Regions from separate parts of the Providencia sp. LY12 genome, predicted to be linked through region 3. Evidence: predicted binding sites of a transcription regulator. Region 3 holds the regulator's gene; each other region holds the start of a gene.

Region 1 (10,862 bases), 530 kb from region 3:
TGAGTTCCCAATTGTTAGATGCCTATAAACTCCCGTTACGTGGACAGCGGTTAATTGAGGCATCGGCTGGTACAGGTAAAACCTATACGATAGGGATCCTCTATCTGCGCCTATTATTAGGTTTAGGGAATGAAAATGCATTCCCTCGACCTTTAAGTGTTGAAGAGATTCTGGTTGTGACCTTTACTGAGGCGGCGACCAATGAATTACGCGGGCGTATTCGTGAGCGCATCCATAAGATGCGTTTGGCGTGTTTACGTAATGGATTGGGATTCGAATCGGAACCAGAATATCTCACACTATTAACGGAGTTACCAAGTGAAGAGCAACGCGCTTTTGCGGCGAATTGGCTATTAGCCGCTGAGCGCCAAATGGATGAAGCCGCTATTTACACCATTCATGGTTTTTGCCAACGAATGTTAGCGCACAATGCGTTTGAATCAGGCATTTTGTTTGAACAAACCATGATCCAAGATGAGTTTCCTATCCAGAAACAAGCTTGTGCGGACTTTTGGCGTCGTCATTTTTATCCTCTGGATTATTCGATGACCAAAGTGGTTCATGCTGAGTGGAATGGACCTGAAGCACTCTTGAACGAAATTAAGCCGTTCTTGCAAGGGGATATTCCCTTTATTATCAATCAGCCGGAATTACCTGAAACTCTTGAAGAACGTCATCAACGTTTGATTGGTTTAATTCAGAATTTAAAAGATTTATGGACAAAAAATTCTGCTGATTTTGAAAAGCTAATTTCTGATTCTGATGTAGACAAACGCAGCTACAGCACACGTTATTTACCTACATGGTTAGAAAAAATAACCGAATGGGCAGAGCAAAGCACTGATGATTATCAACTGCCAAAAGATATCTTAGAGCGTTTTTCGCAATCTCGATTAGATGAAAAATCTAAAAGCGGCTCAGGGCCTTCTCATGCAGTCTTTAGATTAGTTGATGAGTTACTTGCCCAAGCGCTGACGATTAAAGATTTGATTATTCCTCAAGCGATTAGTGAAGTACGCCAGACTATTGTTCATGAGAAGCAAACACGCGGTGAGTTAGGTTTTGATGATCTACTGACTCGCTTAGATAAAGCGTTGCATCAAGATGGTGGGGCATTACTTGCCGAAGCAATTGCTAGGCGTTTCCCAGTTGCGATGATTGATGAGTTTCAAGATACTGACCCACAGCAATATCGTATTTTTCAGTGTATTTATCGGGAAACTGATGATACTGCATTGCTGTTTATCGGAGACCCGAAACAAGCCATTTATGCATTCCGTGGTGCGGATATCTTCACGTATATTGCGGCGAAAAAGCAAGTTAGTGCTCACTATACGTTGGAAACAAACTATCGCTCATCCCAGAGTATGGTTGAAGCTGTAAACCAGGTTTTCCATCACGCTGAAAATCCATTTATTTTTGAACAAATTCCATTTCAAAGCGTTAATTTTGCGGCTCATAATAGCCACAAAAAACTGATCCATGATGGGAAAGAAGTGAAAGCGCTTACTTTCTGGCAGCAGCACGCTGAAGCGGTCTCTGTTTCGGAATATGAACAAGCCATGGCACAGCAATGTGCGGCGCAAATAGGGCAATATCTTGCTGGTGGTCTGCAAGGTTCAACCTACTTTGAAAATAAGCAGCAGCAAACGCCTGTAGAGGCCTCAGATATCACCGTATTAGTTCGGAGCCGCCGTGAGGCGATATTGGTCCGTGATGCGCTAAATCAACTTAATATCCCATCGGTGTTTCAATCAAATCGAGAAAGCGTGTTTGCGACCCAAGAAGCCAAAGAAATTCTCTGGCTATTATTGGCCGTATTAACACCAGAAAAAGAACGGGTATTGCGCAGTGCCTTAGCGACGGGATTATTGGGCTTAACGGCAGAAGATATTGATAGCCTAAATTACGATGAAAAAGCCTGGGAAAATGTCGTTGATGAGTTTGCTCACTATGCTGTAATTTGGCGTAAACGCGGTGTTCTACCCATGTTACGTGGGATTATGTCTCAAAGGCATATTGCTGAAACCTTGCTATTGGGTTCTGAAGGTGAACGTCGTTTGATGGATCTCATGCATATTGGGGAATTACTGCAAGAGATGTCTCTCCAGCTTGAAGGTGAGCACACACTAACCCGTTGGTTAGCGCAGCAGATTGCCCACCCTGACCATCAATCAGATGCACAACAAATGCGTCTTGAAAGTGATAGGCATTTAGTACAAATCAGCACCATTCATAAATCCAAGGGGTTGGAATATAAAATTGTTTGGTTACCGTTTGCCAGTAACTTCCTAGCTCAATCAAAAGGTCTGTTTCACGACCGTGATGATTACATAGCGAAACTCGATCTTGATGATACCGAAGTGTATGTCGAATTAGCGGATGAAGAGCGTTTAGCTGAGGATTTACGCTTATTGTATGTGGCACTCACTCGCGCTATTTATCACTGTAGTGTCGGAGTCGCTCCGCTTATCAAAGGTAACCGTAAAAAATCAGGTAATACGGATTTGCACCTATCCGCGCTGGGATATTTGCTGCAAAAAGGGCAAGAAGGTGACAGTGTATTACTCAGCAGCATGCTCGATGCACTCAGTAATGATGTGATTGATGTGCAACCGATAAACTCCCCTGAAATGGTAAGGCTGAATTTAACTAAAGAGACCAGCGATGAGTTATCAGCGAGGGTGGTTTCTCGACACTTTGATGATAGCTGGCGTGTAACAAGCTATTCGGGTTTGAGTTATAGCGCATCCCATGGAGAAGAAGATCAAACCTTATCGGCCGAGCAATTTGCTAACTCATTAGCCCCTAAGATGGATATTGAAGTCAGTCATGATGTCGAGACACAAGAAATACAAGAAAATCAGCTGACCCCTCACCAATTCCCTAAAGGCGCTACACCCGGTACATTTTTACATAGCTTAATGGAAGAAATTGATTTTTCAGGTGGCATTTCTTCCGAATGGCTAGAAGAAAAACTGCAAGTAGCAGGCTTTGATACTCAATGGGTTCCTATGTTACAAGGCTGGTTGGATGCCATTTTGAATGTACCGTTAGCCGATGATGGGCTCTGTTTGTCGGCTATTCCAGCTCAAGATAGACTGGATGAAATGCAGTTCTATTTACCGATTGATAGCTTGCTCAATGCAAAAGATGTTGATCGCGTTACTCACAAGTATGATCCTCTATCAAAATATTGTCCTCCGCTTAATTTTGAGCAGGTACAAGGTATTTTAAAAGGCTTTATAGACTTAACCTTCTGTTGGAAAGGGCGGTTTTATTTATTGGATTATAAGTCCAACTATTTAGGCGAAGATGCCTCTTATTACACTCAAGAGGCGATAGCTGAAGCAATGATTGACCATCGATATGATCTGCAATATCAGCTCTATTCGCTGGCATTACACCGTTTTTTACAACAGAGGATGCCAAATTACGATTATGAAACTCATTTTGGTGGCGTTTATTATCTCTTTTTACGGGGTACGGAACGTATAGATTCTCAAAATGGTGTCTTTTTCTATCGACCAACAATTGAATTTATCAGTGAGTTTGATGCGCTATTTCATGATGCTCAATCTAAGGAGCCACAATGATGAAAGCGTTTTTTAATCAAGCTATTGAAGCGCGTATATTCACACCTCTTGATGTGCAATTCGCTTATAACGTTGCAAATGAAGATAACCCGATTTTATTGTTAGTGGCTGCGCTGCTTAGCGCAGAAACCATGTCTGGGCATGTCTGTTTAGCACTGGATGATATTCGTCCTGACGTGTTATTTATGGGAAGACACCCTGAATTTACAGCGCAATTGTGGCACATGATTGGGGAGCCAAATCAAGCCTCTATCAGAGCGGCGTTATTATCGAGCGAATCTGTGTGTGAAGTCGGAGGAGAGTCTGTTGCCCCATTGCTGCTATCAGGTGATTTTCTTTATTTCCAGCGTATGTGGCAATACGAGCAGTGCGTAGCTCACTTCTTTTCAGAGACTGAATTATCTGATGTTGATAATGCTAAAATTCAGCTGATTTTAACGACGTTATTCCCTGAGTCAACGCAGATAGATTGGCAGAAAATTGCCGCCGCTGTTGCGTTAACGAGTCGAGTTTCAGTCATTTCCGGGGGACCAGGAACAGGTAAAACAACAACGGTAGCGAAAATTTTAGCAGCGCTGATTAAGTTAGGTCATCAGCAGCAACATCGCTTACGTATTGAATTAGCTGCCCCAACAGGTAAAGCCGCTGCGCGTTTAACGGAGTCATTAGGGTATGCGATGAAACAGCTACCATTAAATGACGATGAGCGTGAATTACTTCCCACTCAAGCCAAAACGTTACATCGACTATTGGGTGCTCAACCTGAAAGCCAGCAGTTTCGTTATCATCGTGATAATCCGCTTGCGCTCGATATCTTGATTGTCGATGAAGCTTCAATGGTAGATTTGCCCATGATGGGTAAGCTCATTGAAGCACTGCCTGACTCTGCCAAACTGATATTTTTAGGCGATAAAGATCAGCTCGCTTCTGTTGAAGCGGGGGCTGTTTTAGGGGATATCTGCCGTTTTGCGAATAAAGGCTATAGCCCTGAACGAGCCGCTCAGTTGGAGCGATTGGCTGGATGCTCATTAAGTGAATTCACCTCAAATAAAGGGCCTGCTATCCGTGATAGCTTATGTCTATTAAGACACAGCTACCGTTTCTCTGCCGATTCAGGAATTGGTCAGCTAGCTTTTGCCGTCAATACCGGAAATGTGAAGCGGGTGGATGATATTCTTGCGCAGAATTTCACGGATATTCATAACTATATCCCTAGTGCCATGCCAGATAACGAAAAAGACGCCGAAGCCGAAATGAGCGAAAGTTACGCCAATATGTTATTAGATGCGGTCGGGTTTTATCAGCACTATTTATTAGCCGTTAAAGCGAGGGAAAAACCTGCCGATGTCCTACATAAATTTAATCAATACCGTCTACTTACCGCATTGAGGGAAGGGGCTTACGGGGTTTCAGGTCTAAATGACAAACTTGAAAAATTACTTCATCGCCAAGGGTTAATTACAAAACCATATAATTTGAAGCATAAGCACTATGTTGGAAGACCGATTATGATCAGCCGCAATGATAGTGCACTAGGTCTCTTTAATGGCGATATTGGTATTATCTTGTTAGATGAAGAGCGGCAGATGAGAGCCTACTTCCAGTTTCCTGATGGCACCATTCGCGGGATCCAACCAAATCGACTGCCAGCACATGAAACGGCTTACGTGATGACTGTTCATAAATCTCAAGGTTCGGAGTTTGCTCATACCGCCTTGGTTTTACCTTATGTATATTCGCCGGTGATTACCCGAGAGCTCGTCTATACCGCGATGACACGAGCTAAGAACGAACTTTCATTGTATGGCAGTAAAAAGGTGTTACGTCGTGCGATAGAAACCCCCACTAAACGCCGTAGTGGCTTAGCGCTACAGTTTGAGCAGTTAAATTAATTCCCAGACATTTAAGGTACCAATATGGAAAATCAGCAACAAATGACCGCCGTGACAGTAACATTGAATGCCAAAATTGATCCTGCTCGCCGTGCAGATTTGGAAGATGCATTTGATCAAGCTATGGAAAAATTAGGCAAAGAAGGGCAAATCCAAGTCAGTGGTGGTGGTACCCAATTAGGTGAAAATGGCGAAGTTGCTGAGTGCGATATTGAATTGGCACTAAGTGATGCAAGTGATGAGAATATCAGCCTGATTATTCAAATGTTTTCGGCGATGTTAGCCCCTAAAGGCTCTCGCTTAACTATTCATGGTGAAGACGTTCAAATCGACTTTGGAGCGGATGAAGGGCTGGCGATTTATTTCAATGGCACAGATTTAGCGGATGAAGTCTATGAAAATAATGATATTAACGATCTTTTTGATCAGCTTGATGAAGCGGTCGAAGATATCGGCGGGATCCACGGTGTTTGGGATGGTCCAACAGAAACTGCATTCTATTTTTACGGTACCTCTTTTGCTGAAATGGAAGCGATTTTACGTCCATTGTTAGAGCAAAATCCATTGTGCGAAAAATGCCGAGTGGTGCAAATCGCTTAACTTAATATTAGGTCGCATTAAAGAAAAACCCAGAGTATTACTTGAATATCTGGGTTTATAAACGCGAGTTAGAGAGTATGGCGAACTACTTTGTTTGCCAACTTTCTGAAGTACTTCAAGCGGCTTGGCTTTTAATATCCAGCATTAAGATTTTTGATTTACGCTGATAGTTATAAAGAGCCTGCTTTTTGACTGGAAGCATCTCAATTTCTGCCGGAATAAAACCACGTTCTTGGAACCAATGAATACTCCTTGTGGTTAAGACAAACAGCTTGTCCAGCTCTAGTTGCTTAGCTTGTGTCATAACCCGCTGTAGCAGTTCTTCACCCCGAGAGGAGCTACGATAATCAGGGTGTACTGCCACGCAAGCCATCTCCCCGAGTTTTTCTTCGGGATATGGGTAAAGTGCTGCGCAGGCGATAACCAAATTATCGCGTTCAATGATTGTGAACTTATCGATTTCCATTTCGAGTTGTTCCCGTGAGCGTCTAACCAGAATACCTTGCTGCTCAAGGGGTCTGATTAGCTCTAAAATCCCACCAATATCATTGATATTTGCACGGCGAGTTTTTTCTGAGCTTTCCATGACTATCTGCGTACCGATACCATCACGGGAGAAGAGTTCCTGGATCAGCGAGCCATTTTCTTGATAGCTAAGTAGGTGGCTACGGCGTACACCTCGGCGACAAGCGGAAGCTGCACCTCGCAAGAAGCGAACTGTTCCAGAGTAATAATCTCCTTCAGACTCCAATTCTTGGATCCGTGTTTCCGCCTCATTTGGGAATAGCTCAGACAGAATATTACCGTCCTTATCAGCCACCCCTTGAGATGAGCAGAAACCAATCAGTTTTTCGGCTTTGATTTTAACAGCAAGCTGAGTTGCAATCTCTTCCGAGGTGAGGTTAAAGCTTTCACCTGTTACGGAAACCGCCACGGGACCAATTAACACGATAGATCCATTATCGAGTTGAGCATTGATGGCATCTTCGTTGATGCGACGAATACGACCGCTATGGCAATAATCAATTCCATCATCAACACCTAAAGGCTGTGCGATCACAAAATTACCGCTAACGACGTTAATGTGCGCCCCTTGTAATGGTGTATTACCTAAACTCATCGATAAACGAGCCGTAATATCAAGCTGCAATGCTCCAGAAGCTTGCTTAACATATTCAAGGGTATTCGCATCAGTGACACGGGTATGTTTATGATAAATGGCGTCATAATTATGCTCAGCAAGGATTTCTTCGATTTGAGGTCGAGCGCCATAAACAACGACAATACGAATGCCAAGGCTATGAAGTAGCCCTATATCATTGACAATGCTAGGAAAATTTTCATGCGCAATTGCTTCACCGCCAAGCATGATGATAAATGTCTTGCCACGGTGGGCATTTATATAAGGTACCGAATGGCGAAATTCATCAACCAACTCGGTGCTGCGCTCTTTCATAATCACCTTCTTAACTGAATTTTTATTCGCAATAACTGTATTTTTATTCTTTTTGGTGGGAAATATCAAGTAAAAGTTAGGACAATAAAAGTAACAAATTTATTTTTAAGGTTTACATATCTCTAAATATAAATGGATATAATCACAACAACGCAATCTGCATATCAGATTATTGCCAATAAATGTTATTCGGCAATTGAGCATCATTAACTATTTAAATTACGCAAGTATGGCGTTTATATTGCATTGAATAGATGCGTGCTGGGATATAAATAGAATAGATTGGTAATGACAAAGGATGAAGAACTAGATAGAGTGCGAATTAGTCGCTAATATATTATCTCTTGTCTTAGATATTATTAAACTTTTCAGGATATAGATTCGGAATTATTGATGAGTCATCAAGATCACAGCCCATCAAAACGTCGCCTATTGCAAGGTGCGGCGGCAGTTATGCTATTAAGTGTCAGCCCATTCGGTTTTGCTGCCAGTAGTAGCGTTGTTGCTGTTCGTATTTGGCCAGCCTCGAGTTATACCCGTATTACTCTAGAATCCAGCATTCCTTTAAAGTATCGCCAGTTTGTTTTAAACAATCCTGAGCGTATTGTTGTTGATTTAGAGGGCGTTCAATTAAATAACGTTCTTAAGAATATGGGAAGCCAAATTCAGTCTCGAGACCCTTACTTAAAATTAGTGAGAGTCGGGCAGTTTGATCCTAAAACGGTACGTTTGGTTTTTGAAGTTAAAAACAAAGTGTCTCCTCGATTCTTTACCCTACCGCCAGTCGCTGAATTTAAACACCGTTTAGTTATGGATTTCTATCCGGGTAAAGGCGTTGAAACCAACGATGACCCATTATTGGCGCTCCTTGAAGATTACAACAAAGGTGATTTAGAAGAGAGCATGCCAGTACAGGCGAAAAAACCAGGGAAAGCGGGTACCGATAGGCCGATTGTTATTATGATTGACCCAGGGCATGGTGGGGAAGACCCCGGTGCGATTGGTAAGTATAAGACCCGTGAAAAAGATGTGGTTTTACAAATCGCCCGTCGCTTGAAAACGCTGATTGATAAAGATCCGAAAATGCGGGCATATATGACGCGTAATGAGGATGTCTTTATTCCATTAAAAGTCCGCGTGGCGAAAGCGAGAAAAATGCAGGCTGATTTGTTTGTTTCTATTCATGCGGATGCCTTTACCAACCGTTCAGCGAATGGTTCATCGGTCTTTGCACTCTCCACGAAAGGGGCAACCAGTAACACGGCGCGTTACCTTGCTCAAACTCAGAACGAAGCTGACTTAATTGGTGGGGTGAGTAAAAGCGGCGATGCGTATCTCGACCATACCATGTTAGATTTGGTGCAAACGGCAACGATCAATGACAGCTTAAAGTTTGGGGATGAAGTTTTAAAACGTATGGGGCGCGTTAACCGGCTACACAAAAACAAAGTGGACCAAGCTGGCTTCGCGGTATTAAAAGCCCCCGAAATTCCATCTATTTTAGTGGAAACAGCCTTTATCAGTAACTTAGAAGAAGAGCGTAAACTCAAAACAGCTAAGTTCCAACAGCAAATGGCTGAGTCGATTTTTGAAGGGATCAAAGCTTATTTCCGTAATGGGGGCGAGTTAGCTATCCGTAATTAATCGTGATATTTTTGGTGTCGAAGAAGGTGGCAAACAGTAATGTGAGTCGCCTTTTTTATTGGCTGAAAACAAGAAATTAAGTGATTAAAAATCTGTTTGGGTTTTGATATAACTAAGAAAGACAAAGAAAAGAATAAATAAGAATTGGTTGCGGGGGCTGGATTTGAACCAACGACCTTCGGGTTATGAGCCCGACGAGCTACCAAGCTGCTCCACCCCGCGACTGAAGAGGTTAAATATATCAGGAATTGGTTGCGGGAGCTGGATTTGAACCAACGACCTTCGGGTTATGAGCCCGACGAGCTACCATGCTGCTCCATCCCGCGCCTGAATATTTCACTACTTTGGGATACTACTTTGTTTTTACTGCTGAATTTACTTTGACTGAATCAAGTTTGACTAAATCAAGAAATTGGTTGCGGGGGCTGGATTTGAACCAACGACCTTCGGGTTATGAGCCCGACGAGCTACCATGCTGCTCCACCCCGCGTCCGATAGGCGGCACTATACTCGGGATGAGATCTGATGCAAGTTTTTTCGTGTTTTTTTTTCATTTTTCATTAATTAGTGTTTAAAAAACGCACAAAATGTATTTTTTTTGTTCTTTGAAGGCTTCTAACCCAAAAATAACCTCACTAAATATTTATAGCCGTTTCATTCTCAATTTGGGTTTGCTATTGTGCGCTTCATATTGGATATGGGTTAGGTGGTATAAAGATGAATTCATGGCAGAAAGGGTTAATCGCGGGCGTCTTCTTTTCTTTATTGGCTGGGTGTCAATCTCATCCAACAGATAAAGGGCAACAATATAAAGATGGTAAACTGCACAGTGACTTGCAACAAGTTAATCAAGTTAACGTGCAAGGACGACCAATAAATGCGCCGGATTTTAATCGTCAAGTGACGGAAATTCAAAATGCATCACCACGCTTATTCAATAACAATAATGAAACTTACCATGCAATAGAAAACTGGTTAATGGCAGGGGGCGATCCTGCTCAGTTATCGCGTTTTAATTTGTCGGCTTTCCAAATGGAAGGGATGGACAATTACGGAAACGTTCAATTTACGGGGTACTATACTCCAGTAATTGAAGCTCGCCGCTCGCCGCAAGGTAATTACCGCCATCCATTGTATGGTATGCCATCAAAAAGTAAGGGGCGCTTACCTAGCCGTGCGCAAATATATAATGGCGCGCTCAGTAACAATCTGATCTTGGCTTACAGCGATTCTCCTGTCGACAACTTTATGATGGAAGTACAAGGCAGTGGTTATGTGGATTTCGGCGATGGTAGCCCACTGAATTTCTTCGCTTATGCAGGAAAAAATGGCCATGCATATAAAAGTATTGGCAAGGTGCTGGTTGATAGAGGCGAAGTGCCTTTAGAAAAAATGTCCCTACAGGCTATTCACGACTGGACAAACACCCACAGTGAACAAGAAGTGCGTGAATTACTTGAAAGTAATCCATCGTTTGTTTTCTTTAAACCGCAATCTTTTGTTCCTGTAAGAGGCGCGAGTGCGGTGCCATTAGTAGCAAAAGCCTCGGTAGCATCGGATAAAACCTTGATCCCACCGGGAACCGCATTATTAGCCGAAGTTCCTGTATTAGATGGAAATGGGAAATTTACGGGTAGATACGAAATGCGTATGATGGTTGCCCTCGATGTGGGC
Region 2 (10,862 bases), 180 kb from region 3:
AGCTCGGTCGCATTTGCATAGCCTTGTTTTGCTGCATCTTCACAACGAGGACGACGAATTTGGATGCCATCCAGAACAAGTACCGCCATATGCATACAATCTAACCATGTATCAAGGGCATCGAATAACCCTTCTTTGTCTTCTTGCATATCTTTGTTGTAGGCAAGCGGTAATCCTTTCAGTGTCATCATCATGCCGGTTAATGCCCCTTGAACACGGCCACATTTACCACGAATTAGCTCCAATGCATCAGGATTTTTCTTTTGCGGCATCAGCGACGAACCTGAAGTCACTTTATCCGATAACTCTACAAACCCGGCTTCGCCACTATTGAAGAAAATCAAATCTTCAGCAAAACGTGATAAGTGCACCATACCAATACTTGCGTCGGATAACAGCTCTAACACATGGTCTCTATCAGACACCGAATCTAAACTATTACGCGTTGCGGAGGAAAAACCTAACCATGATGCCAATTGCTCGCGGTCAATATCATAGGCTGTACCCGCCAACGCCCCGCACCCTAATGGGCTGACATCTAAACGTTTTAAAGTATCTTGCAAACGACTTTCATCACGAGACAACATTTCGCAATACGCTAAACACCAATGAGCGAATGTCACTGGCTGGGCACGTTGTAAGTGGGTATAGCCTGGCATCACTGCATCTTGGTTATGTTCAGCGGTGATGACCAACGCTTTTTGTAACTCAGTCACAGCTTCTAATAACAGCGCCACTTGGCCTTTACACCACAGTTTTAAATCTGTCGCAACTTGGTCATTACGGCTACGACCTGTGTGCAGTTTTTTCCCTAAATCACCGACCTTATCAATCAGTTTACCTTCGACCCAGCTATGGATATCTTCGGCGTCGCTTTGCAAGATAATCTCAGGATCGGCTTGCACTTCCGCCAATAGCACATTGAGTGCTTGCTCGAGAGATTTTTGCTCGCTATCAGACAGTACGCCAACCGTGACCAACGCTTTTGACCATGCCACTGAGCCAATAATATCCTGCTCAGCTAAGCGATAATCAAAACGCAGTGAATCATTGAATTGTTTAAACCGTTGATCTGCCTGCTGACTAAAACGTCCACCCCAAAGTGCCATAACGAGTCCCTACCTGATTGATAAAATAAGTGTCTGCCCGACAGCCTGATTTGGCTGTCGGGGTCATACCGATAAAACTATTTTGCTTTGTTCTGTTCTTTCAGCGCACGAATACGTGAAGAGAGCGAATAGAGACGGATAAAGCCACCAGCATGGCTATGATCGTAAACTTCATCTTCACCAAATGTTGCAAACTCTTCAGAGTACAGGCTCTTATCCGCTTTCTTCTGGATAGCAGTCACTTGCCCTTTATACAGTTTCAGAACCACTTCCCCCGTCACATCCTGAGCCAGGGATTCTGCCGCTGCTTGCAGAGAATGACGAAGTGGCGCAAACCAGCGACCGTCATACACCACATAAGACATTTCCAGACCTAACTGCTCACGCCACTTGTAGCTATCGCGGTCTAATACTAATTGCTCAACACCACGCAGCGCAGCCATCATGATGGTGCCCCCTGGGGTTTCATAGCAACCTCGGGATTTCATACCCACTAAACGGTTTTCTACGATATCGATACGACCCACGCCATGTTTTGCACCCAGCGTATTTAATGTTTCTAAACAACCCAATGGAGACAGGGCTTTACCGTTCACAGAAACCACTTCACCGTGTTTCACACCCACAGTCACCAGCTCAGCTTCATCCGGTGCGTCTTTCGGATCAACCGTCCATACCCAGCAATCTTGGTTGGCTGCATTCCATGTGCTTTCTAATACGCCACCTTCGGTAGAAATGTGCCATGCGTTTTCATCACGGCTGTAGATTTTCTCTAAGCTAGCGGTAGTTGGAATATTACGTTCTTTCAGGTAATCCAGCAGAGCTTCACGGGAACGTAAGTCCCACTCACGCCATGGCGCAACAACTTTCAGTTGTGGTGCTAAAGCGGTGTAAGTGCTTTCGAAACGCACTTGGTCATTACCTTTACCGGTTGCGCCGTGCGCGACTGCGTCTGCGCCAACTTTCAATGCGATTTCAACTTGCGCTTTAGCGATAATTGGACGCGCCATTGACGTACCCAGTAAATAGCTACCTTCATACAATGCACCCGTTTTCAGTACTGGGTAGATATATTCCTTGATAAACTCTTCGCGCAGATCAACCACATAGCATTCAGAAGCACCTGATTGCAGGGCTTTTTTCTCAACACCGACTAAGTCTTCTCTGTCTTGACCCACATCAGCAACGAATGCCACGACCTCACAGTCATCGTAGTTCTCTTTTAACCATGGAATGATAGCCGACGTATCTAATCCACCGGAGTATGCTAATACAATCTTCTTAATGCCCTTTTTCATAAATTACCTGTCCCAATTCTTTTAAAATAAATGTTTGATTTGTCTGTTTGCTTGCTCAGTTCTTCATTCAAGAAGCAAGAATTCGTGTGCCAATCGCGGTGCCATTAAATAATGATGGCAACTGTTCCGCATGACGCCAGCTTGCAATATCCACCGGACGTTGCAATGTGGAAGCCGCTTCTAAAGCCGCATTCACTTTGACTATCATTCCATCAGTGATGATGCCTTGATCGATAAGTTTCTGGGCTTTGGCGGTGGTCATTTCATCAATCTTTTGACCTTTACCATCTAAAATACCGCTCACATCAGAAAGCAGGACTAAATCTGCATTCAGTGCTTGGGCAATCGCTGTCGCGGCTTGGTCTGCATTGACGTTCATCAGTTGCCCCTCTTCGGTGATCCCGATAGAGCTAATGATGGGTAAATATCCCGCAGACAGTAATAATTTCAGTAACTTCGCATCACCCGCTTTCGCGCTACCCACATGGCCTAACTCATCATTAATTTGCGTAACCACTGCGCTGTGTCCATCCCCAAGGGATAAACCCACCGCTTGCAATTGATGTTTAATCGCCCATGCCAACAAGGTTTTATTCGCCGTTCCGGCTAACGCACCAGTAATAATGTCGATTTGGTCTGCTGGCGTAACGCGCAATCCTTGCTTTTTCACGACGGGTAATTGCAGTTTTTGCATTAATTCATCGACTAAACACCCACCACCGTGAACAATCACCAGCTCACGTTGATGAGCTTGACGGTAGGTTTGGATCGCCGTAAATAATCTTTCTAAGGCTTCTTCGCTATCGAGTAACACACCACCCAATTTAATGACTAAAGGTTGCATGGGGATTTATCCTTAATAAATTGCCATAAGAGCATTAAAGTAATGACTGCGTTTCGTTGAAACCAAACCGAATATTCATGCACTGAACGGCTTGCGCTGCGGCACCTTTTAATAGGTTATCTTCTGTACCCACTAAAATCAGGTGCTCACCTTTCAATACAAAGCCGATATCACAAAATGGCGTGCCAACCACCGATTTCAGTGCAGGAACCCCCTTGTCATATAAACGAACTAACGGTTTGTTGTGATACACATCTTTAAATGTTTGGCTAATTTGCTCCGCTGTAACGCCGGCTTTCACTTTGCAAGTGATGGTCGCCAGTATGCCCCGTGCAAAATTGCCTAAATGTGGCGTGAAAATCACATCTCTACCTAGATGCGTCGCGATTTCAGGTTGATGACGGTGAGTGAAAATACCGTAAGGCTGTAAGCTCACTTCGCAAAAGCTGTTCGTCATGGAAGCTTTGCGCCCTGCCCCTGAAACGCCACTGGTCGCATTAATGACTGGCCACATGTTCTCATCGAGCAAATCCGCTTCAATCAGCGGCTTTAATGAAAGTTGAGAAACCGTTGGATAACACCCCGGTACCGCAATCAGCTGAGCTTGACGGATTTTATCTGCCTGCCATTCCGCTAAACCGTAAACTGCTTGCATTAACCACTGGGTATTTGTATGTTCGAAACCGTAGTATTGCGGATAAAACGCCGCATCTTGAACACGATAAGCACCCGAAAGGTCAAACACCACGCAACCCGCTTCAAGAAACTGGGGCGCGATGTCATGGCTCACTTCATGGGCGGTCGCGAGGAAAACAACATCGACCCCTTTTGCTGCCTCAGCCACATCGGTAAGCGGCTGAACCGGAAGGTCGATAATGCCTTTATACTGGGGATGTAAATCAGAAAAGCATTTACCTGCATCCGCACTTTGTGCGGAAACCATCAGCCCAGAAAGATGAATATCGGGGTGACGTTGTAAGTAAGCGGCTAATTCTGCTCCAGTATAACCACTGGCCCCGACAATGAGTGTGTTCAACATGTGTTTTCTACCTTGTACTCGTGACCCAAACAGTTTAATGTGTATTTTTATTCAAATAAAGTGCATGAATATTGATACTATTATGGATAAAGGCTGTCAACAGTGAATATTAAATTACCTGCATTTATTGAGATTTATCGTCAATTAATCGCCACTCCGTCGATTAGTGCGACCGATTCGCAACTCGATCAGAGTAACCGAGCGCTGGTGGAGCTATTAGGTGGATGGTTAGAAACCTTAGGCTTTACTGTGAATATTCAACCGGTCCCTGATACCCGAGATAAATATAACCTGTTAGCCTCGATTGGCGAAGGTAACGGAGGGTTGATGCTATGTGGTCACACGGATACCGTGCCATTTGATGATGGTCGCTGGAGTAAAGATCCGTTCAAGCTCACCGAACATAATGGCAAACTGTATGGGCTAGGCACCGCAGATATGAAAGGCTTTTTTGCCTTTATTATTGATGCACTGCGAGATGTTGACCTCAGCACCTTAAAGCGCCCTTTGCATATTCTCGCCACGGCAGATGAAGAAACCTCGATGGCTGGTGCTCGCTTTTTTGCCGCTAGCACGCAGTTGCGTCCTGATTTCGCCATCATCGGTGAACCAACTTCATTGCAGCCTATTCGCGCGCATAAAGGACATCTTTCCAATGCCATTCGTATTACAGGTCAATCTGGGCATTCCAGTGATCCAGATAGAGGCGTTAATGCCATTGAATTAATGCATGAATCTATCTCTCACTTAATGACCTTAAGAAATACATTGAAAGAGCGCTATAACAACCCTGCGTTTGTGATCCCTTATCCAACCATGAACTTCGGTCATATTCATGGTGGTGATGCAGCGAACCGAATTTGTGGTTGCTGTGAATTACATATGGATATTCGCCCACTGCCAGGTTTAACGTTGCAAGATCTGGACGAGCTACTCAATGAAACTCTCGAACCCGTTCGTGCAAAATGGCCGGGTCGCTTAGCCATTGAAGAGATGCACCCACCAATCCCCGGCTATGAATGCCCCACAGATCATAAAATGGTGGCAGTCATTGAGCAGCTATTAGGTAAAAAAGCGGAAACTGTGAACTACTGTACGGAGGCGCCATTTATCCAAGAACTTTGTCCAACACTGGTGCTGGGTCCCGGCTCTATTGAACAAGCCCACCAGCCTGATGAGTTCATCGATATGAGCTTTATTGAACCAACCCGCCAACTCATCAGCCAAATGGTCGAGCACTTCTGTTTTACTGAATAATGTTGTACTGCATGCGGAGTCACTCGGCTCCGCATCTTCCCATCATGAATTTTTCTCTTGTTGCGTCTGAAAAAACATCAATTCCAAATTTGATTTAGGAGTTGACTCTCACTCAATATCGCGTAATCTCTATTTAGACGTCTAAACGTATAGAAGTACAAAAGAGTGCATATAATCGAATAACGAAAATAATCATTAAATAATGAGTTTCTTGAGGCGAGGTCACAGGGTATGAGTTTCTTTCACGCAAATCAGCGCGAGGCGTTGAACCAAAATTTAGCTGAATTAGATGGGCAGATTAATGTCTCATTTGAATTTTTCCCACCTCGCTCAGCAGAAATGGAACAAACATTGTGGAAGTCTATCGATAGGCTCAAGGTCTTAAAACCGAATTTTGTCTCTGTCACCTACGGTGCTAACTCCGGTGAGCGAGATAGAACCCATAGCATCATTAAAGATATCAAAGATAAAACAGGATTAGTGGCAGCACCGCACTTAACCTGCATCGATGCCAGCCCTGATGAACTAAAAACCATCGCGCGCGATTACTGGAATAACGGTATTCGCCATATTGTGGCATTACGGGGAGACCTTCCTAATAACAGCCGTAAGCCCGATATGTATGCTGAGCACTTGGTTGAGTTACTGAAAACGGAAGCTGACTTTGACATTTCCGTCGCCGCTTACCCCGAAGTACACCCTGAAGCTAAAAGTGCTCAGGCAGACTTAATCAATTTGAAGAAAAAAATTGAAGCCGGAGCCAACCGCGCCATTACCCAATTTTTCTTCGATGTTGAAAGCTACCTACGTTTTCGTGACCGCTGCGTAGCAACGGGCATTGATGTGGAAATCGTACCGGGAATTTTGCCAGTTTCTAACTTCCGCCAACTAGAACGTTTTGCCAAAATTACCAATGTGCGCATCCCAAGTTGGATGAATAGAATGTACGAAGGCTTAGATGATGACCCTGAAAGTCGCAATCTTGTTGGTGCATCAATTGCCATGGACATGGTGAAAATTTTAAGTCGTGAAGGCGTAAAAGATTTCCATTTTTACACCTTAAACCGCTCTGAATTGACTTACGCCATTTGCCACACATTAGGCGTTAGACCAAAATAATTGGGTGTTAGGTTGAAGTAACCACTTCATTCCTATCACTTATCGGGTTAATTCATTTATCGTGAATTAACCCAGTCATATTCTCCTTCCCTCTATTCTATTTATCGCCATTCTCTATAATTCCATTTTACATAGTTAATGCAGACTCAAACTAATCATTATTAGACTAGATATTAAAATTATGACATAAATAATTCATTGAATATGTCCAAATAGAATTAAAATACAGTAAATATTTAATTAAAAAACCGAAATTAGATCAATCCAAAACAAATAGTCGTTTAGTGATGCGCTGATTAATATCATTAAAAATCACATAAAACGCTATTTTATCCTTATTCACCATTATTTACCTGATAATGAAAATATTATTTTTCAATAGCTTACAAAACCAAAGAAACCACATATCCCATTGATGCAACTCATTTTTTCACATTGAATGACGTAGTGAAAACCCAGATTAACAATGTTGATAAATTGTTATACCTGATTAACTTCGAATTTAAATCATATTTACCATAAAAACAAATAATCAAAACAACCGCTATTAAAATAAGACTTTCGTTTAAAGAACTTTATTCTAATTTATTTTTATGCTTATATGAAAATATAAGATTATTGATCATTCCTAGTAATAACATCTCAATTATTGAGGAGATTCGTTGTATGAATAATAAATCAGTATCTTCAAAATATAGTGAATTAGATGATATTTATGCTTCATTTGATTTATCCCAATCCTTACCAAAAACGAAATTCCCAATCAAAGAAAGCGACCCGAGAAATGTATTTAGTGCAGTTCGTGATGAGCTAATGCTAGATGGTAATTCCCGACAAAACTTAGCGACATTTTGCCAAACATGGGTAGATGACGAAATTCGCAGTTTGATGGATCTCTCTATCGACAAAAACATGATTGATAAAGATGAATATCCGCAAACCGCTGAAATTGAAAACCGCTGCGTGCATATGCTCGCTGACTTATGGAACTCTCCTGACGCACTCAATACATTAGGCTGCTCAACGATTGGCTCTTCAGAAGCCGCAATGTTAGGGGGTCTGGCGTTAAAATGGCAATGGCGTAAAAAACAAGCCGCCAAAGGAAAACCCACCGATAAACCTAACTTAATCTGTGGTCCTGTCCAAATTTGTTGGCATAAATTTGCCCGTTATTTTGATGTCGAACTGCGTGAAATTCCACTTGAAGGCGACCGCCTGATCATGAGCCCTGAAGAAGTTCTCAAACGCGTTGATGAAAATACTATCGGTGTCGTTCCGACTTTAGGTGTGACGTTCACTTGCCAATATGAGCCAGTGAAAGCAGTTCATGATGCATTGGATAAACTGCAAAAAGAAACGGGCTTAGACATTCCTATTCACGTGGATGGTGCAAGTGGTGGTTTCCTCGCGCCTTTCTGTGCGCCTACACTGGAATGGGATTTCCGTTTACCTCGCGTTAAATCCATCAACGCATCTGGACACAAATTTGGTTTAGCGCCATTAGGTGCCGGTTGGGTAATTTGGCGTGAAGCGAAAGACCTCCCAGAAGAGCTAATTTTCAATGTGAACTACCTTGGCGGTAACATGCCAACCTTCGCATTAAACTTCTCTCGTCCAGGTGGACAAATCATTGCACAGTATTACAACTTCCTGCGTCTTGGTCGCGAAGGCTACGCTAAAATTCATAATGCTTGCTATGCCACCGCGCAATACCTTGCCCGTGAAATTGAAAAACTGGGTCCATTTGAGATGATCTTTGATGGCGATAGTGCCAAAGGTATCCCAGCGCTGGCATGGAAATTAAAAGACGGAGCGAAAACTAGTAACTACTCTTTATATGATATTGCAGACAAACTACGTAGTCGCGGCTGGCAAGTTCCCGCTTACTCAATGCCTGCAAACCGCGAAGACCTGGTGATCCAACGTATTTTAGTCCGTCATGGTGTCAGCCTAGACCTCGCCTCACTGCTCATCGAAGATTTCAAACGCACCCTCGAATATTTCGAGAAACACCCTGTCAGTACACCACTTTCTGAAGAAGAAAGCGGCGGTTTCAATCACAGCTAATCCTTAGTCGTTTATCCAGTCGGCGTATTCATTTATGCGCCGACTGACTTCGTAAAACATATGACAGGAGAATAGGCATGGCGACGTCAACAACAGCTCCAGCCGCAAAACAACTCACCTTGTTAGGTTTTTTTGCGATCACCGCGTCTATGGTGATGGCGGTCTATGAATATCCGACATTCGCCACATCGGGTTTCAGTTTAGTCTTCTTTTTACTCTTAGGGGGATTGCTATGGTTCATCCCCGTAGCCTTATGTGCTGCCGAAATGGCCACCGTTGAAGGTTGGGAAGAAGGAGGGATTTTCGCGTGGGTTTCCAACACATTGGGAGAGCGTTGGGGATTTGCGGCAATTTCATTTGGTTATCTGCAAATTGCGATAGGTTTTATTCCGATGCTGTACTTTGTACTCGGCGCCCTATCCTACATATTAAATTGGCCAGAACTTAATACTGATCCCATCACCAAAACCATCGGCGCTCTGGTGATTTTATGGGTTCTCGCCTTTACTCAATTTGGTGGAACTAAATATACAGCAAGTATCGCAAAAGTTGGTTTCTTTGCTGGGATTTTATTACCGGCTCTCATTCTCGTTGGGCTAGCGATTAGCTACTTGGCAAGCGGTGCACCTTTAGCTATCGAGATGAGCACAAAAACCTTTATTCCTGACTTCACTCAAATCGGCACGTTAGTGGTCTTTGTCGCCTTTATTCTCAGCTACATGGGTGTTGAAGCCTCAGCAACCCACGTCAACGAAATGAAAAACCCCGGTCGAGATTATCCTGCGGCAATGTTTTTATTGATGATTGCGGCGATTTGCTTAAGCTCTATTGGCGGTTTATCGGTTGCTGCCGTGATCCCTAACAGCGAAATCAACCTGTCTGCAGGTGTGGTACAAACCTTTGAGGTTCTCGTTACCCACTTTAATTCCACCTTAGAGTGGGCAGTACGGATTATTGCTGCGTTGCTGTTACTCGGCGTATTAGCGGAAATTGCCTCTTGGATTGTGGGACCTTCCCGTGGGATGTATGTCGCTGCACAAAAAGGAATTCTGCCGAAAAGCTTTGCCAAAGTGAATAAAAATGGCGTGCCAGTTACGTTAGTGATTTCCCAATTACTGATCACCACGGTGGCGATTATTGTCCTCACTAACACGGGTGGCGGCGGAAATATGTCCTTCCTGATAGCACTGGCATTAACCGTTGTTATTTATCTGTGTAGCTACTTTATGCTGTTCCTCGGTTATATGCATTTAGTCTGCAAACAATCTGATAAAAAACGGGCATTCAACGTTCCGGGCGGTAAAAGCTTTAAATTGTTAATCGCGTTTGTTGGGTTAGTGATCTCAATTCTGGCATTTGTGGTGTCATTCTTCCCACCAAGTTCATTGCCGGGCGGAGCAGATGATACGACTTACGTGACGCTGCTCGCGGTCAGTTTTGTAATTATCTTCCTGCTGCCTTTTGTGATTTATGCATTCCACAATAAAGTAGGAAAATCCACCAACGTCTCCATGGTTCATATCAAAACTCACAATGCCCCAACGAACCATTTCTTTATCCACCCACGGGCACGTTCGCCTTATCATTTGATCCATAATGATCAAAACAAAAAATAACGTTCGACCGTAAATGAAAAAGGCTGCCAATTGGCAGCCTTTTTACTGACAGAAATTAATTGCTAGCCCGTATTACGCATACCCGCCGCAACACCAGCAATGGTCACCATCAACGCTTGCTCCACACGTGGGTCTGGATGCTCTTGTTGACGAGAGCGATGCAATAGCTCAGCCTGCAATACGTTCAGTGGATCGGTATAGACGTTACGTAGCGCGATGGATTCAGCAATCCACGGTAAATCCGCCATCAACGCTTCATCTTTAGAGACCGCTAAAACACTCTTAATATCTTCAGATAACTGGTCACGCAGCTTTTGTCCCAGTGGCCATAAACGTTTCTCAACGAGGCAATGGTCATAATATTCCGCTAACCATAGATCGGCTTTCGCGTACACCATTTCCAGCATTGCAATACGGGTTTTGAAGAATGTCCACTCTTGCCACATTTCATCCAGTACCGCTTGCTTGCCTTCTTTTTCGATGACATGTTTCAACGCCGCACCTGCCCCTAAC
Region 3 (10,862 bases):
TTTTTCCATGGAATCGGCGACGCCGGAATATTCGCAATAAACCATGTTGGGATTGCCTAAAAGACCAAGCATAGAGCCATATAATGCAGGGTCTGAAGGCATCGCAATCACGTTTTCGACGGACAACGGGTTTTCCCAGTTTTTACATAATGCGGAAGCAAAAGCTAGCAGGGTATCTTGCTGATTTCCGGGTAAATTAATTTGCTGCTGGACATGGGATTGCTGAGCCAATTGATTGAACCACTGAGCGCCATTTGGATATTGATTGATTAACTGATTGTCTGCGAGTGTGGTTTTGCGAAATTGGGTGATAGCTTGGATTTTTGGGTCATTAAAAATAGGCCATTTATTTGGATCGCGGCTAAAAAAGTTTGCCACAATATTGTGGTACTGCTGTTCGAATTCGGGTGTGAGTAGGTTCGCACTTTGGCGAGCAAGAAGCTCTGATTGATTCACGCTAGACTCCCATTTACATTTATACAATTAATGATTTATGTAAATACTCTACACCTGAATCTATATTGATTTAAATAATATCAAATTGACTAATTCATCTGGTTTATCATCATAACATCATGATAATAAATAAGTTAAAAGTCATTCTAGTTATTTTTTACTAAGAAAATATATTCCTATATTGATAAGCCAATCACAGATTTATAATCTGAGTAATATTTAATTTTAATTGATATTATTTCGAATTTTCCGCTAAAATCAGTCAATTAATTTAATGATTGTTAAATATTCAGGAATTTAATTCTGGTTTTATTTTGGGTTATATAACTACCGATATATATATCTGAATATTATAAAATTGTGAAAAAATATTAATATTGTAAGGGGAAGGTATAGGTAAAAAAAAGCACTGGTCAAAACCAGTGCTTTTCTATCCACAGAAGGGATTAATTATTTCTTTGCAGCGCGTTCGAAAGAAGCGATGATTTCAGCTTTAGCTGCTTCTGCATTCTCCCAACCGTCAACTTTAACCCACTTACCTTTTTCTAAATCTTTGTAATGCTCAAAGAAGTGGGTGATTTGCGCACGCAGCAGTTCAGGAATGTCGTTCACATCTTTGATGTGATCGTATTCTTTGCTCAGTTTAGTGTGCGGTACTGCAACTAATTTCGCATCTTCACCAGATTCGTCAGTCATTTTCAGTACGCCAACTGGACGGCAACGGATGACTGAACCTGGTTGTAATGGGTATGGAGTTGGTACTAAAACATCAACTGGGTCACCATCTAAAGACAGGGTGTTGTTGATATAACCGTAGTTGCACGGATAGAACATCGCAGTAGACATGAAACGGTCTACAAACAGTGCGCCAGATTCTTTATCAACTTCATATTTGATTGGATCAGCGTTAGCTGGGATTTCGATGATTACGTAGATATCTTCAGGCAGTTCTTTACCTGCCGGTACATTGTTCAGGCCCATTAAAATGTATCCTTATGAGTGCTTAAAATAACGTGGGGGACATTATAGCCGCAAAGAGAGGTAAAACTCACTAGTTGGAGAGAAATTCAGTCAAAAAAGGCGAGAGAGTCTCGCCTTCAGGTCAAACGGAATGTTTGATTATTCTGCGTCTGGGTACTCACGCATGAAGGATTCCGCTTTCTCAACCATGGCTTTCGTTCCCACAAAGAACGGCACACGTTGGTGCAGCTTGGTTGGGATGATGTCTAACACACGGTTAGTACCATCACTTGCTTTACCGCCCGCTTGTTCCGCTAAGAATGAAATTGGGTTGCATTCGTACAGAAGGCGAAGTTTACCGGTTGGGTGGCTAGCGGTGCTTGGGTAAATATAAATACCGCCTTTGAGTAAGTTACGGTGGAAGTCCGCCACTAAAGAGCCGATATAACGCGTGGTATATGGGCGGTGGGTTGCTTCATCCTGCTCTTGGCAATATTTGATGTATTTCTTAACGCCGATAGGGAACTTGATGTAGTTACCTTCGTTAATGGAATACATTTTACCTTCTGCTGGGAACATGACTTTTTCATGAGACAGACAGAATACACCTAATGATGGGTCGTAGGTGAAGGCATGAACGCCAAAACCAGTGGTGTATACCAGCATGGTTGATGAACCGTAAACCACATAGCCCGCAGCAACTTGGCGGTTACCTGGTTGTAAGAAGTCAGCTTCTGTAACCGGTTGGCCAATTGGGGTAATACGGTGATAGATAGAGAAGATTGTTCCAACGGAAACGTTTACATCGATATTCGAAGAACCATCCAGAGGGTCCATTAAAACGACATATTTCGCGTTTTCTGCACGGTCACCTTCGAAAATGACGATTTCATCTTCTTCTTCTGAGGCGATACCGGCGACTTCTCCGCGCGCTTTCAAAGCCGCTTTCAGTTTTTCGTTTGCATACAGGTCAAGCTTCATCTGAACTTCACCTTGAACATTCGAAACACCGCTTGTGCCGAGAATGTCAACGAGTCCAGCTTTGTTAATATCACGATGGATAATTTTAGCGCCCAGTTTGATTGCTGACAGTAATGCAGTCAGCTCACCTGTTGCATGAGGAAAATCTTGTTGCTTTTCGACGATGAATTCGCCTAATGTTTTCATGACGAAGGTCCTGAATAAAATTGACAGAAATTTGCGGGTCTTTATTGTACCCTCGGGCGGAGAGTTTATCTAAATAAAGAAAAGATTAATAGGCTAATACATTTATAAACCTGTGATTGATGAGTAGAATAGTGACAAACCTCATGCTATTGGATGGAAAAGAATGCACATACATATTTTAGGCATATGCGGAACCTTTATGGGCAGCTTAGCCATTTTGGCTCGTTCGTTAGGGCACAAAGTGACTGGATCTGACGCAAACGTCTACCCACCGATGAGTACATTGCTTGAAAAACAAGGCATTGAACTAATTCAAGGATTCGACCCTGCGCAGTTAGAGCCAACCCCTGATATGGTGGTGATTGGGAATGCGATGACCCGTGGAAATCCATGCGTTGAAGCCGTATTAGAACGTGGTTTACCTTATACTTCAGGACCACAATGGCTCCATGATCATGTTCTTCCTGAGCGCTGGGTATTAGCCGTTGCAGGGACTCACGGTAAAACAACAACCGCGGGGATGCTGGCGTGGATCCTGCAAGACTGTGGTTATGAACCAGGCTTTCTGATTGGCGGTGTTCCGGGGAACTTTGATGTTTCGTCCCAGATTGGTAAAAGCCCTTTCTTTGTTATTGAAGCGGATGAATATGATTGCGCGTTCTTTGATAAGCGATCCAAATTCGTACATTACAGCCCTAAGACGCTGATTTTGAATAACCTCGAATTCGACCACGCGGATATTTTTGAAAATCTCGAAGCGATTCAAAAACAATTCCATCACTTGGTTCGCATTGTGCCAAGTAGCGGCAAAATCTTTATGCCAAGTAACGACAATAATCTCAAGCAAGTGATGAATATGGGGTGTTGGAGTGAACAAGAATTGGTGGGAGAAAACGGTGAGTGGCATGCCGTGAAACTCAATCATGATGGCAGCCAGTTCGAAGTGTATTACCAGCAGCAAAAAGTGGGTGAAGTAAACTGGTCTCAAGTAGGTAATCATAATATCCAAAATGGTTTGATGGCGATTGCTGCTGCGCACCATGTTGGCGTACCTGCGAAAGAAGCTTGTTTAGCATTGGATAAATTTATTAACGCCCGTCGCCGTCTTGAGTTACGTGGTGTTGAAAATAATGTCAGTGTTTATGATGACTTCGCTCATCATCCAACGGCAATTTTAGCGACGTTAGAAGCATTACGTAGCAAAGTAGGTGGTACTTCTCGCATTATTGCTGTGCTGGAACCTCGTTCAAATACCATGAAAATGGGGATCAGTAAGAATGATATCGCGCCAGCTTTAGGGCGTGCAGATGAAGTTTTCTTATTCCAACCTAGCAATATTCCGTGGATGGTCACTGAAATTGCAGAGCATTGTGTGCAGCCTGCGCGTTGGCACGCAGATATTGATACTCTCGCCAATATGGTGGTTGAGACGGCTCAGCCCGGTGACCATATCCTGGTGATGAGTAATGGCGGTTTTGGTGGTATTCATGAAAAACTGCTGGTAGGACTAAAACATAAAGCCGAAGCCAAATCTGACGAATAGTCTATAAGCGCTATCGTGAATCAAAGCCCTAACTTCAGTTAGGGCTTTTTCGTTATAGCTGCTGAAGAAGCTCGACGTTTGCGCGTTCTGGTTGCCCGGAGCAGCTTAATACCGTGCCTTGCATCTCTTTTTTAACACTTCCAAGATAACAATCCACCGAGTCTGTCAATAAGTGAAACAGACAGCCGACGGCGATAGCTTTGAGTTTCCATGAAGGAAAGAAAAATAAGACGACATAAGCAATAGCAGCCCAAATGGTGTGCATAGGGTGGAAGCCTACGCCGCAACGATCAGGATCGAATATAGGATCGGCGAGAAGGTGATCAAGGTCGATAGCCATGGTGGAAACCATTAAGAGCCCAGCAAGCTTCCAGTTTTTTCGCCAAAATAAATAGCCAAATAAAAAGGGCACTAAAAAATGGAAACCGTAGTGAACGATATTCCGTAAAATCTCAAATAACACGGGCTTATCTCGATATGAATCAGTGGAAGACGCGTCACTATAGAATTAAAAATACAAAGAGGGAACTGGGTTCCCTCTTTTTCGATATCTAAAATTTTTCGAAAGGACTAAAGTTCTTGTTCGAAAAGCACCAAAATGGCTTCGTACAGTTCACGCGTTGTGAAATCGTTGGTTGGCGTTGAGAAAATTGTATCATCGCCAGCGATGCTGCCTAAGATGCCTTCAGCTTTGCCTAAGGAGTCTAACAGGCGGGCAATTAACTGCGCTGCTCCTGGGCTGGTACGGATCACAACAACAGAGTGGTTGTAGTCAACATCCAGAACTAAGTTCTTCAGCGGGCTGGTGGCAGTAGGGACACCAGGCTCGGTTGGTAAGCAATACACCATTTCCATTTTTGCGTTGCGGGTACGTACTGCACCAAACTTCGTCAACATTCTGGAAATTTTAGATTGATTAATGTTTTCGAAGCCTTGTTCTTGAAGAGCGATCACAATTTCGGCTTGTGAACTGAATTTTTCTTCTTTAAGGAGTGCCTTAAAGGCTTTTACCAAGTCTTCTTGTTTCGACATAGTGCGCATAATTAACCCATCTTTTGGTATTAAACTGAGTTGTATTATGTTGAAAAGTGCATTTTTATGCAAGAAAATTGATTTTTTGAGTGTTTAATGAGCGATTTTAGATAAGTATTTTCTGGTAATAAGAAGGGGTTTATCTTAAATTGTTGGTTCGAAATTTAACTTAAAAATAAATTGATTTAACAATAAGTTACTGTAAAAAATTTGTTAAATAATTAAGCGGTGCTGAATAAATCGTCAAATAAAATTGGGTTTAATGTTAAATGCAATAGCAATAAAAACTATTTGTTAAAAAAGTGTCCGTTATCTCATTAACAGATAAGGAATTTGTTTAGAATAGAACTATTGTGTTGGTGATTTATCTCGCGTTAACACTTCTCTCTAACTGTTAAAGAATTGTTTTTTATAAGTAATGTGTTTAGTGCGTAGTCAGATGAATTCATATATTTTAAAGTACAATTAAGGAGTTTTAGAATGAAAGTTGCAGTCCTAGGTGCAGCAGGTGGTATCGGTCAGGCTCTCGCCCTTCTTCTCAAAAACCAGCTCCCAGCAGGTTCAGAACTCTCCCTCTACGACATCGCGCCAGTAACTCCAGGTGTTGCCGCTGACTTAAGCCACATCCCTACCGACGTTAAAGTGGTTGGTTTTGCGGGTGAAGATGCAACCCCAGCACTGAAAGGTGCGGACGTAGTATTAATTTCTGCGGGTGTCGCACGTAAGCCAGGTATGGATCGCTCTGACCTGTTCAATGTGAACGCAGGTATTGTACGTAACCTTGTTCAACAAATCGCGGTTACCTGCCCGAAAGCATTGATCGGTATTATTACTAACCCAGTGAACACAACCGTTGCTATCGCAGCTGAAGTTCTGAAGAAAGCTGGCGTGTATGATAAAAACCGTCTGTTCGGTGTAACGACACTGGATATCATCCGTTCAAATACTTTCGTTGCTGAATTAAAAGGTAAGAAAACTCACGAAGTTGAAGTGCCAGTTATTGGTGGTCACTCAGGCGTGACAATCCTGCCATTACTGTCTCAAATTCCTGGTGTTAGCTTCACTGATGAAGAAATCGCAGCACTGACTAAGCGTATTCAAAACGCAGGTACTGAAGTGGTTGAAGCTAAAGCGGGTGGCGGATCTGCAACACTGTCTATGGGTCAAGCGGCAGCACGCCTGGGCTTATCTTTGATCCGTGGTCTGCAAGGCGAAAGCAATGTGGTTGAGTGTGTATACACTGAAGGTGAAGGCGAACACGCTCGCTTCTTCGCTCAACCTGTTGTATTAGGCAAAAACGGTATCGAAAAACATTTACCAATTGGTAAATTAAGTGCATTTGAAGAGAAAGCACTGAAAGATATGTTAAGCGTACTGAAAGCAGATATTGAATTAGGTGAAAAATTCATTAATGGCTAATGCCAATTAAGAATTAGCGCTTAAATAAGGGCGGAGTTGCTTTCATGCGATTCCGCCCTTTATTTTTATACTCGATAAGTTTTCGCTTATCAAAATAAGGGGAAACCCCTTGAAGGTACAATGAATTAACCTTGCTGTTTTTAAAGAAAATAATAGTGGGCTTTATCTTTCAGTTCTGATCAAAAATAGCGACTGATTTTAGATATTCTCTTCTTCTGGCTCCCTGTTTGCTAATTCGCTTGTTTCCTCGATTTTCTTTGGCTTTTCTCGAACTTTTCTTTCTAATAAATCACCCGTCATTGGATCATAATAGCGACTGGGCCAGATTTCCGATGGATGAATACCTAAAAAGTTTGCGATGATCCATTCTCCTTTAGGCCAAGGTCTCGATAGCGCATTCGCGAGCGTTGATGAGCTCAGCCCTGCTTCGCGAGAAATCGCCGCTAGGGTTGTTCCACGTTTGCGTAAAGCTGCAATGATATCTGCTGGGTGCCAGTTTGATTTCCGTAACATCATTTTTTAATCCTTTTTTCACTCAGAATCATGTAGAGTTAGTGGTACATCTAACAGAGTATTGTGATACATTCAGTGCAATCGTTCTGTTATTGGAAATAAAATAACAGAATTTCCCAATAATAATTTCTGATTTTTTCTAAAAATTCATTTTTATGAAACTGTCGTTGTTTTTATGAAAATAACGGAAAGGTTCAGATGATTATTGTGAATTCAGCTAACACTTTGAAAATAAAAATAACTCATTTTAGTTAGCTCTCTATTTTTTATATTTTCTTATATTTATTCTGTTTATCGCGAAGATTTATATTTCTTAATAATGTATTGAATTATTTGAAAAGAATGATTTTCTTAGTCAGCACTATAAAATTCATAGATATAAAATAGTTAATACAAAGTTATTGATATAACTAGCGGATATACAAAAGAAATTATCTATATCGATATAATTTATTAACTATTATATTTGAATATTAAAAATGGATATTGAAACGATTAAGAAAATAAAGAAAGTTTATAGTTAATCGAAGTCGTCATTATGATGACAAGGAGCGTCGATAATGAACAAGGAATGGTTAACGGCCAAAGAGCTCGTTGGGCGCCAAGGGCTTCCAACAAGCACCCAAGGTATTAATGCCATGGCGAGGCGAGAAAAATGGTTGAGTCGAAAACGACGAGGTATTCAAGGAAAAGCATTGGAATACCATATTAGCTCGGTTCCCATTAATCTCGAAGAGTTCACGGTGATGTATGAAACTTCGGCAGGCTACCAAATTAAGCGTGATGAACAAGCGCATATTTGGCAAGAAGCTTATAACCAGCTTTCCCATGATGAACGCGTGAAGATCTTATCGTTTATTATGCGCAAAGGTGCTTTAGCTTTAATTCATCTTATTAATCAAAATAGCCATACATAGATTACGTACAGTATTGAATCGAATAAATTTTTAGAAAAATAACTTTGGTATAGCGACAAAAGCAGGTTGCAAAATATAAGCTAAGCGTAAAAGTGATATTATGAAAAAATTGTGGTTCACTGCGAAAGAATTAGCAGGATTAGAAGGTCTTCCATCATCACCTCAGGGAATTAACTTGATGGCGAGAAGGGAAGGTTGGAAAAGTCGTCGTAAAAGAGGTGTTCAGGGGAAGGCCGTTGAATACTATATGGAAAGCTTGCCGAGTGAGATCCAAGGTCAGCTTTCGTTTCATGAGCCATCTGCACCGTATCAAGTGCAACGTGTTGATGCACTGCAAATTTGGTCTGAGGCTTATTACCAACTGACGGAAGATGAGCGCAAAATATTTGTGAAATATATTTTGCGTCACGGGTTATCATCGCTATTGGCAAAAATAGAGCCTGAACCAGAAGATGAATAACCATAAAAAAGGGTGAAATTGCTTTCACCCTTTTCAATATTGATTTAGCTCTCTAACGGTGATTATGAATGGCGCTGAATAGCAACGTGCGCTAAACCAATCAATGCTTCTTTATACACTGAGTCTTCAAGGGCGTTTAAAGCATCAATGGCTTTTTGAGCTTCTTCCTGCGCGCGTTGGTAAGTGTATTCTAATGAGCCGCAGCGTTTCATTGTGCCAAGGACAGTGTCTAATAGATGGCGACCATTTCCTTGCTCAATTGCTTGTCTAATTAGTGCTGACTCTTCTGCATTACCATGTTGCATTGCATGTAACAGTGGTAGTGTTGGTTTACCCTCATCGAGATCATCTCCAGTGTTTTTACCTAACTGGGTATTATCTGCATCATAATCAAGAAGATCGTCAACTAACTGGAATGCGGTCCCAATGTAGCGACCATAATCTTGCAGCGCTTTCTCTTGCTCAGGCGTGGCATTGGCTAAGATAGCTGACGCGTGAGAAGCCGCTTCAAATAGACGCGCAGTTTTACTGTAGATCACTTGCATGTAGCTCTCTTCAGTAATATCAGGATCGTTGCAGTTCATTAATTGTAAAACTTCACCTTCAGCGATCACGTTGGTGGCTTCAGACATCAATTTTAAAACACGCATCGAATCAAGATCCGTCATCATTTGGAAGGATCGAGTATAAATAAAGTCACCTACTAATACGCTTGCCGCGTTACCAAATACAGCATTAGCTGTCTGTTTTCCACGACGCATATCTGATTCATCGACCACATCATCGTGTAATAAAGTGGCGGTATGGATGAATTCGATTAATGCAGCAACTTGAATATGCTTATGTTCAGAATAGCCTAGGGATCGTCCTGCGAGGATCGCGATCATTGGACGGATCCTTTTTCCGCCTCCGCTAACGATGTAATAACCTAATTGATTGATTAATGCTACGTCTGAGTTTAATTGGCTGAGGATCGCTTCATTTACTGCTGACATATCCTCGGCTGTCAGTTCAACGATAGATTCTAAATTCATTGTAATATATTCATATTATTAGTTTTTGGGGTATTCCCTAAGCCAAAAATGGGAAAACCGATATCACAGTAATAGCGTAAGCATAACACTATTAATAATAAGATTATCGGGTGAAATGCAAAAAATGTTTAAATAAGTAACAATTAAAGATATTCCTGAGAAATCAGCCGGAAAAAGATAGGGCTGATAAAAAAGTCGTATTTTTTGTAATCTAACTGCATTATAGGCTTGTGTTCTGCTGCTTTTTTGCGTAGAATTCGCGCCCTATTGTGAATATTTTATAGCGTGCTCTGGAATTGAAATATTTAGCGAGTACGCGGAAAGCGGAGTTAATATGTACGCGGTTTTCCAAAGTGGTGGTAAACAACACCGAGTTAGCGAAGGTCAAACTGTCCGCCTAGAAAAGCTGGACATCGCAACAGGTGAAACTGTTGAATTTGATCACGTTCTGATGGTTGCTAATGGCGATGAGATCCAAATCGGTGCTCCTATCGTTGAAGGCGTTAAAGTGAAAGCGGAAGTGGTTGCACACGGTCGTGGCGATAAAGTTAAAATCGTTAAGTTCCGTCGTCGTAAACACAGCCGTAAGCAGCAAGGTCACCGTCAGTGGTTCACTGATGTTAAGATCACTGTCATCGCTTAAGATTTAGGAGAGCAGATTAATGGCACACAAAAAGGCTGGTGGTTCGACTCGTAACGGTCGTGACTCAGAAGCAAAACGTTTAGGTGTTAAACGTTTTGGTGGTGAAGCTGTATTAGCAGGTAGCATCATCGTTCGTCAACGTGGTACTAAGTTCCACGCAGGTAACAACGTTGGTTGTGGCCGTGACCACACTCTGTTCGCATTAGCGGACGGTAAAGTTAAATTTGAAGTTAAAGGTCCTAACAATCGTAAATTTATCAGCATCGAAGCTGAATAAGTTTTCTGACTTTTAATTTTTGAATTAAAGCCCTGCAAAAACCTTTTGCGGGGCTTTTTATATTCAGAATATGCCATCTCTGGGTAATACCGCCATCAGGCACTATAATGGCCAGCAGACGGAGAAAGAATTATGAAATTTGTAGATGAAGCCAAAATTTTGGTCGTGGCAGGAGATGGTGGCAATGGTTGTGTCAGCTTCCGCCGTGAAAAATATATCCCGAAAGGTGGGCCTGACGGTGGTGACGGTGGTGACGGTGGTGATGTCTATTTACAGGCAGACGAAAACCTCAACACACTGATTGACTACCGTTTTGAAAAATCATTTCGTGCAGAACGTGGCCAAAATGGTCAAAGCCGTGAGTGTACAGGTAAACGTGGTGAAGACATCACGGTTAAAGTCCCTGTAGGAACGCGTGTACGCGATCTTGGCACTAATGAA

What was found. The regulator ArgR, encoded in region 3, controls arginine synthesis, uptake and breakdown. The targets are predictions, from matches to a motif close to ANTGAATAAAAATACANT.
Positions count from the first base shown of each region.
Region 1: argA (amino-acid N-acetyltransferase) is a predicted target of ArgR. The motif match lies at 7,579-7,596, and genes of this name have one in related genera.
Region 2: argC (N-acetyl-gamma-glutamyl-phosphate reductase) is a predicted target of ArgR. The motif match lies at 4,329-4,346, and genes of this name have one in related genera.

Region 1 covers NZ_CM172594.1:3,498,421-3,509,282, reverse strand. The annotation lists gene recB (exodeoxyribonuclease V subunit beta) at 1-3,596, shown strand, start outside; gene recD (exodeoxyribonuclease V subunit alpha) at 3,596-5,488, shown strand; gene ACY3ZI_RS16720 (hypothetical protein) at 5,513-6,088, shown strand; gene argA (amino-acid N-acetyltransferase) at 6,204-7,544, opposite strand; gene amiC (N-acetylmuramoyl-L-alanine amidase AmiC) at 7,938-9,188, shown strand; tRNA gene ACY3ZI_RS16705 (tRNA-Met) at 9,334-9,410, opposite strand; tRNA gene ACY3ZI_RS16700 (tRNA-Met) at 9,438-9,514, opposite strand; tRNA gene ACY3ZI_RS16695 (tRNA-Met) at 9,602-9,678, opposite strand; gene mltA (murein transglycosylase A) at 9,906-10,862, shown strand, end outside.
Region 2 covers NZ_CM172594.1:4,201,980-4,212,841, forward strand. The annotation lists gene argH (argininosuccinate lyase) at 1-1,109, opposite strand, end outside; gene ACY3ZI_RS20005 (argininosuccinate synthase) at 1,187-2,407, opposite strand; gene argB (acetylglutamate kinase) at 2,475-3,251, opposite strand; gene argC (N-acetyl-gamma-glutamyl-phosphate reductase) at 3,286-4,290, opposite strand; gene argE (acetylornithine deacetylase) at 4,393-5,547, shown strand; gene metF (methylenetetrahydrofolate reductase) at 5,779-6,666, shown strand; gene gad (glutamate decarboxylase) at 7,333-8,733, shown strand; gene gadC (glutamate/gamma-aminobutyrate antiporter) at 8,811-10,349, shown strand; gene ppc (phosphoenolpyruvate carboxylase) at 10,412-10,862, opposite strand, start outside.
Region 3 covers NZ_CM172594.1:4,025,137-4,035,998, reverse strand. The annotation lists gene ACY3ZI_RS19110 (pyridoxal phosphate-dependent decarboxylase family protein) at 1-456, opposite strand, end outside; gene ppa (inorganic diphosphatase) at 907-1,437, opposite strand; gene fbp (class 1 fructose-bisphosphatase) at 1,576-2,583, opposite strand; gene mpl (UDP-N-acetylmuramate:L-alanyl-gamma-D-glutamyl-meso-diaminopimelate ligase) at 2,747-4,126, shown strand; gene ACY3ZI_RS19090 (DUF6122 family protein) at 4,179-4,589, opposite strand; gene argR (transcriptional regulator ArgR) at 4,697-5,167, opposite strand; gene mdh (malate dehydrogenase) at 5,639-6,577, shown strand; gene ACY3ZI_RS19075 (helix-turn-helix domain-containing protein) at 6,776-7,093, opposite strand; gene ACY3ZI_RS19070 (DNA-binding protein) at 7,651-8,007, shown strand; gene ACY3ZI_RS19065 (DNA-binding protein) at 8,108-8,467, shown strand; gene ispB (octaprenyl diphosphate synthase) at 8,530-9,501, opposite strand; gene rplU (50S ribosomal protein L21) at 9,836-10,144, shown strand; gene rpmA (50S ribosomal protein L27) at 10,164-10,421, shown strand; gene cgtA (Obg family GTPase CgtA) at 10,554-10,862, shown strand, end outside.